2 regions of the Chryseobacillus diguaensis genome follow, and region 2 is predicted to be linked to the other one. Evidence: a T-box and tRNA genes for the amino acid it is inferred to sense, from the RefSeq annotation. Region 2 holds a T-box; the other holds one or more tRNA genes.
What was found. The T-box of region 2 lies ahead of glyQ (glycine--tRNA ligase subunit alpha). A T-box ahead of a tRNA ligase gene usually reads a tRNA of that ligase, here a tRNA-Gly.

Region 1 (3,415 bases), on a different contig from region 2:
CAGGTAAGCGATGCACTTTTGAGAATTCAGCTGTCCTCCCTGTACAAGTGCTCCAGTCGGACAGGCATCCACACATTTGCTGCATGTGCCGCACTGGTCCTCCATCGGCTGATCTGGTTCAAAGGGAATGTTCGTCACGATTTCACCTAGATAGACGTATGAACCGAATTCCTTCGTAATGATCGCGCAGTTTTTCCCGCTCCAGCCGATTCCCGCTCTTTCAGCAACTGCCCTGTCGGAAAGCTCGCCTGTATCAACCATCGATTTCACGTTTGCCTCAGGCAGTTTTTCTTCTATAAATGCTTCAAGATTTTTTAGGCGGCCGCGGAGAATATCATGGTAATCACTTCCCCACGAAGCGCGGCAAAAAATGCCTCTTCGGTCTTCCTTCGTGCTTTTTGGGGGATTTTTAAGCTTTGAGGGATACGCGAGGGCAATTGATATAATGGAGCGTGCTTTTGGTAAGAGGAGCGACGGATCCGTTCTCTTTTCAATATCCGGTTCTTCAAAGCCTGACTGATACCCCAGTGCTTCACTGACCTTCAGCCGCTGCTTTAAGGATTCAAACACATCTGCACCGGCAAAACCGATTTTATCAATTCCGATCGTTTTGCTGTAGGCAATGATTTCTTCTTTTAATGCTGCATAATTCATATTAGTAGCCTCCTTTCTCTCTGTTGTAAAAAACGTCTTCCTCTATGATAAAATAAAGCTTATCTAAACTGGGAGGGTAATGTATGGAAATCTCGATTGATCGTAAAGTAAAGGAATTGATCCCCGATTTTAAAGTCGGAGTTCTTACCTATCATCATATCGAAGTCGGAAGTTCACCTCAAATGCTCAAAGGGCGCTTCCGTTTGTTTCAAGAATCACTTGTCCTTGATCTTGAAGGTATGGAAGTGAATTCGCTTCCGGGCATTTCAGAATGGCGCGATGTTTTCAAAAAAACAGGTACTGACCCTAACCGGTATCGGCCAGCAAACGAAGCTTTATACCGCCGTATTCAAAAACAGCAGTTTTTAAACCCTGTTCACTCAGCTGCAGATGTAAACAACTTCTTTTCATTGCGTTATGAAATTCCTCTTGGCATCTATGATCTGAATGAAATTAATGGAAATGTCACGATAACAATCGGTGATGCCGACTCAAGCTATCCTGCCATTAACGGCCGTGATGTAAGCATGGGAGGTAAATTGCTTTCAGCTGATGACATCGGCCCCTTTGGCAGCCCTTATGTGGATTCAAAAAGGACAGCATGTACAGAAGAAACAACCAAGGCTCTGCAGATTGTTTACTTGAAGCCTTCAATGAAGGAAGAAGAAGCAAACAAGCTTTTGCGGTCTCTGTCTGACATGTTTACTCAAGTTCATGGCGGAACATCAGACATTCAAATCATCCGATAACATAGAAAAAAACGCAATGCTTCGTTTTCAGGAGAAACGGAACACTGCGTTGTTACTGAAATTATGTATGGAGCGGGTGATGGGAATCGAACCCACGACATCAGCTTGGAAGGCTGAGGTTTTACCATTAAACTACACCCGCATTTGTTGACAAAGATTATTTTATCAGATATTTGAATGTTATGCAACAATAATTTAAAAAATCCTCCAGATATAGTGTCTGGAGGATTTTTATAAGGGTTTTTCTCAAATGTTGCTGCTATGAATGCTAACTGGCACCTTATCCTTCAGCTTTCCTTCGTCACCAAGAAGCGTCACATGCTTCATTTCAAACTGAGTCGGCGATTCAAGACCAGCCGCTGCAGCCAAATTGAAAAGACCTTCTCTTAAGGAAACGACATAATTGCACACCCTGTATTTTTTCTCCTCAATACTCAGCGCTTTTTGAAGCTTTGGATCTGTTGTCGCAACGCCTGCCGGGCAGTTGTTCGTATGGCAAACCTGAGCCATAATGCAGCCGACACTCATCATCATTCCTCTTGCAATGTTCACGAGATCGGCCCCTAAAGCAAGGGCAACAGCGATTTTATCCGGTGTCAAAAGTTTCCCGGAAGCAAAGATTTTCACGTGCTCCCGAATCCCGTATTTTAAAAGCGTTTCATGAACGATAGGCAGTGCCTGATGAATCGGCAGTCCCGTAGAATCAGCCAATTCCTGAAAGGATGCTCCAGTTCCGCCTTCTCCTCCGTCCACAGTGATAAAGTCCGGAAAGCTGTTTTTCTCTTTCATTTTTAGAAAAAGATCCTCAAGGTCCCCTCTATTGCCAACGACGATTTTCATTCCAACCGGTTTACCGCCAATTTCCCGAAGCTCTTCGATAAAATGAAGCAGGCTCTCTGCATTAGGTAAATGCTCAAACCGGTTTGGACTGTCAACCGTTTTCCACGCCTCCACATTTCTGATTTTCGCGATTTCCTCTGTTACCTTTTTACCGTCAAGATGGCCTCCGCGCACTTTAGCTCCCTGCGCCAGCTTTAGCTCAAAAGCTTTAACTTGCGGAATGCTGCTCTTTTTCTTAAATTCCTCGTAGGAGAAGTTACCTGCCTTATCCCTCACACCAAATAATCCAGGTCCAATCTGGCAAATAATGTCCACATTTCCCTCCAAGTGAAAATCTGACAAACCGCCTTCCCCTGTATTCATCCATGTTCCGCCTGCCATGCCAAGCCCTTTTGACAATGCAGTGATGGCATGGTCGCCGATCGATCCATAGCTCATCGCCGACTGGCCGACGAGACCTTTTACGTGAAAAGGCATCCGTGTACTCTTTTCCCCGATCACAATTTCATCTTGTTCAGAAAGATAAAATGGCTTAATCTTCTGATCCTCTCTGTGCTCCTTCCTGTTAAAAAGCTTTTCCTTATCAATGCTGTAAACCTTTGTATCGATAAGCGGCTCCTGGCGAATTCTAAGCTCCCTGGCTTGTTTTGGAAAAAGAGAATTGTTTATGTAATATCCTCCTTTATCAAAATCCCGCTCCGATCCGAATCCCATCGTCCGGCTATTGTATTTGCCGGCTAACACCACATTCAAGTAATCACGTCTTGAAAATGGTTTTCCTTCATTATCATTGTTATATAAATATTGGCGAAGCTCAGGCCCCATTTTTTCAATAATGTAGCGCATTTTCCCGAAAACCGGATAGTTCCTTAAGATCGCGTGTTCCTGCTGTCTCTCATTCTGAAAAAAGAACCACGCGAACATACCTACAATTCCGATTAGTGAAAGCAGCACCAGCCCAATCAGAATAACTGCCGCAATGTCTGCAATACTCATTCTCTTCTCCCCCTTAAGATATATCTTTAAGGAATGATTTCCCTTTCAGCTGTTCCGTTAATCCTGCATGGGGGAGGAAGTTATAACCAGGAGTTAAAATTCATTTCATTTGCCTGTAAGCTCTTCTTTCTGCATATTCTCAAATTGTAATGAAATCGCATCATATATATCCCAGG
Region 2 (3,415 bases):
CACCCGCATCGAGAGCAATTTTTCTTGCTGGCCCCTTTGCTTCCTCTTCTATATCTTCCTGTTTTGCTGCAACATCTTTTATCAGTACAGCAAGCCTTCTCGGAGTAGAGTACAGGGAAACCTCACCGTAAGAAAGCTTTTTATCCTTCAGCCATCCCTCAAGCTTCCTTCCCAGCTGATTCATAGCATCCGTCACAAACCTTGCAGGAAGTTCTTCAAGTCCTATTTCTAAAAGCAAATCTCGATTATTCATGATCGCTAGCCCCCTTTTCTTTCAGCATTGGGAATCCAAGCTTTTCCCGTTCATCAAAGTAAGTCCTGGCCACTTTGCGCGCCAAATTCCTCACCCTGCCGATATACCCTGTTCTTTCCGTTACAGAGATTGCTCCTCTTGCATCAAGAAGGTTAAACGTGTGAGAGCATTTTAAAACATAATCATAGGCTGGATGAACAAGCCCTTCATTCATTTGGCGGTGTGCTTCTTTTTCATAGATGGTAAACAGCTGAAAAAGCATATCAGGATCGGATGTTTCAAACGTATATTTTGAATGTTCAAATTCTGGCATCAGAAATATATCCCGCACTGTGTAGCCTTCCGTCCATTCAAGATCAAATACATTTTCCTTATCTTGTATGTAAGAAGCCAAACGTTCAATACCATAAGTAATTTCAACAGAAACCGGCTTGCACTCAATTCCGCCAACCTGCTGAAAATAAGTAAATTGGGTGATTTCCATTCCATCCAGCCAAACTTCCCAACCAAGACCTGCACAGCCAAGCGAAGGGTTTTCCCAGTTATCTTCCACAAATCGAATATCGTGTTCCAGCGGATTAATGCCGAGCGCTTTTAGGGAATCAAGATATAGCTCTTGTATATTATCAGGTGACGGCTTCATAATGACCTGAAACTGATGATGCTGATAAAGTCTGTTAGGATTTTCGCCATAGCGGCCATCTGCAGGACGGCGGGAAGGCTCTACATACGCCACATTCCACGGTTCAGGCCCGACAGCTTTTAAAAATGTATAAGGGCTCATTGTTCCCGCACCCTTTTCCGTATCATAGGCCTGCATTAAAACACAGCCTTGATCAGACCAATGCTTTTGCAAGGTAAGAATCATTTGTTGAATATTCATTCCAATTACCTCCCGATTTGTAATAGCAGCTGAGGATAGGATGGTGAATCCCCGAACAAAAACAAAAAACTCCCGTCCCTATGTCTTAAATTAGACATAGGGACGAGAGTTACCCGCGGTTCCACCCTATTTGCTGTGCTTTAAGCACAGCCACTTTCAGCGCGCTGCTCAGGAATGCCCTTCCTTATTTGCCTTCTTCCGGCTCACACCATCCCGGAATCGCTTTAGTGAATTTCAATAAGTACTTCTTTCCTTCAATGCAGCCTATTATATTACTTGCATATTAATCGAATTTCAGCTTCATGTCAATCTCCCTGAGTGAAATATCACTTGGTTAAAGTCTCTTTTCTTAAGCTTTATTGTTTTTCACCAAAAAAGAATTCTAAAATACAACTGCGCTTTTTAAGAAAAGATGCACGAAGCTTATCTTCATTCGTGTTCGAAACTCATAAGAATAACAACAATCTTTGCAAAAACAGCCTTATAAAAGATGAGATTTATAATTTATCACGCATTTGTTCAACCTGATCCAGAAATTTCTTTGACTTTAAAAAAAGCCCTGAATACTCATCATAATAAGCCTCAATTACTTTTTTCAGTTCAAGCTTAGTTTCAGGCTTAACGGATATTTGGCCAAGCCGGTTTAAATCAAAATAATAAAACAGCCTGAGCAGCTTGACTGCAGTTGGAGAAATAGCGAATCTGTAAGGGTCTTTGTCAAAGCACCGATGGCAGATAAAACCGCCTTCTCTAATGGAAAAATGAAATGTCCCTTCCTTGTTCCCGCACACAGCACAAGAATCGAGCGATGGATGCAGACCTAAAACACTAAGCATCTTCACTTCAAAAATACGGACTAGTATTTCCGGATCAAGACCTTCTCCTAAGTAATGCAGGGTCTGATAAAATAGCTCAAACAAAAAAGGATTGGTTTGCAGGTTTTCCGTTCCCTTGTCGAGCAGTTCAGCTGTATACGAAGCATAGGCAGTCAAAAAAATATCTTCCCTGATCGCCCTCATGCTGTCAATTGTTTCTGCCTGCTGCATGCTGCCAAGCCCGCTGCTTTTTTGGAACATAAACATACCATAAGTAAAAGGCTGGGTTGAGGCAGCCAAACGGCTGTTGGGCTTTTTTGCCCCTCTCGCCATTAGTCCTACTTTTCCCAGCTCTCTTGTATATAATGTGACAATTTTATTGGTTTCTCCATAGTTATTCGTCCGAATAACGATGCCTTCACATTTTTGAAGCAAATCCTCTCACCATCCGGAAGGATCAGGCTATTACGATAGAGGAAAATCAAATTCAGCTTGCTCATCCCCTTGCAAATCGGGCAATTCTTCCCGGTACTGTTCAATTTCTTTAAAAAGAAGGTACGTATCAATATTACCTGTCTGAAAAAAAACCTTCCAGGTAAAATCCAACATAAAACCCCCACCTTTCATCTTTAAGACCAGCAAGCATTTCTTTTCATATCGTTATTATTAGCCATTTCTCCTTCTTTTCATGTTAAACAAATTTTACTAAATCCATTTTGCATAAAAGACAATTTTAGTATCTCTAAATATTAATATTCATCTTCCCTGAAGCCGAAATCACGAAGCTGGGAAAGCCTATTGCGCCAGTCCTTTTGAACCTTTACCCACAGCTCAAGAAATACTCTTGAACCAAGCAGAGCTTCAATATCCACTCTTGCTCTCTGTCCAACTTCTTTCAGCATGCTGCCCTGTTTGCCGATGATGATTCCTTTTTGGGAATCCCGCTCTACCATGATAGTGGCACTAACATAAATAGCTCCTTCATCGCGCCTTTCAATAGCCTCAATGACAACGGCAACTGAATGAGGAATTTCTTCCCTTGTTAAATGAAGCACTTTTTCGCGGATCAGCTCTGAAATAATAAAACGTTCGGGATGATCAGTTACCTGATCAGCAGGATAGTATTGTGGTCCTTCAGGCAAGTATCCTGTTAAGTTTTCAAGCAGCGTATCGACATTGTTGCCCTGCAGTGCAGAAATCGGCACTACTTCTTTAAATGGATAAAGGGCTTTATATTGTTCAATGAGCGGAAATAACCGATCCGGATGAATCTGGTCGATCTTATTAATAACAAGGAAAACCGGTGTGCTGGTTTGTTTGAGGCGTTCAATGATAAATTCATCGCCCCGGCCGTATCCTTCTTCCGCATTGATCATAAATAAAATCATATCAACTTCTTTAAGTGTATTAGTGGCAATTTTCATCATGAAGTCACCGAGCTTATGCTTCGGTTTATGAATTCCC

Region 1: it has a tRNA-Gly gene. The T-box ahead of glyQ (glycine--tRNA ligase subunit alpha) is inferred to sense a tRNA for this amino acid. The anticodon was not compared.

Annotation. Positions count from the first base shown of each region.
Region 1 is NZ_JBMKNV010000002.1:10,298-13,712, reverse strand. Features, by position in the region: gene queG (tRNA epoxyqueuosine(34) reductase QueG) at 1-654, opposite strand, end outside; gene ACOT8F_RS02875 (B3/B4 domain-containing protein) at 738-1,403, shown strand; tRNA gene ACOT8F_RS02870 (tRNA-Gly) at 1,472-1,545, opposite strand; gene ACOT8F_RS02865 (FMN-binding glutamate synthase family protein) at 1,650-3,239, opposite strand.
Region 2 is NZ_JBMKNV010000003.1:436,332-439,746, reverse strand. Features, by position in the region: gene glyS (glycine--tRNA ligase subunit beta) at 1-253, opposite strand, end outside; gene glyQ (glycine--tRNA ligase subunit alpha) at 246-1,136, opposite strand; T-box leader at 1,232-1,403, opposite strand; gene recO (DNA repair protein RecO) at 1,634-2,386, opposite strand; gene ACOT8F_RS07190 (YqzL family protein) at 2,417-2,560, opposite strand; gene era (GTPase Era) at 2,701-3,415, opposite strand, start outside.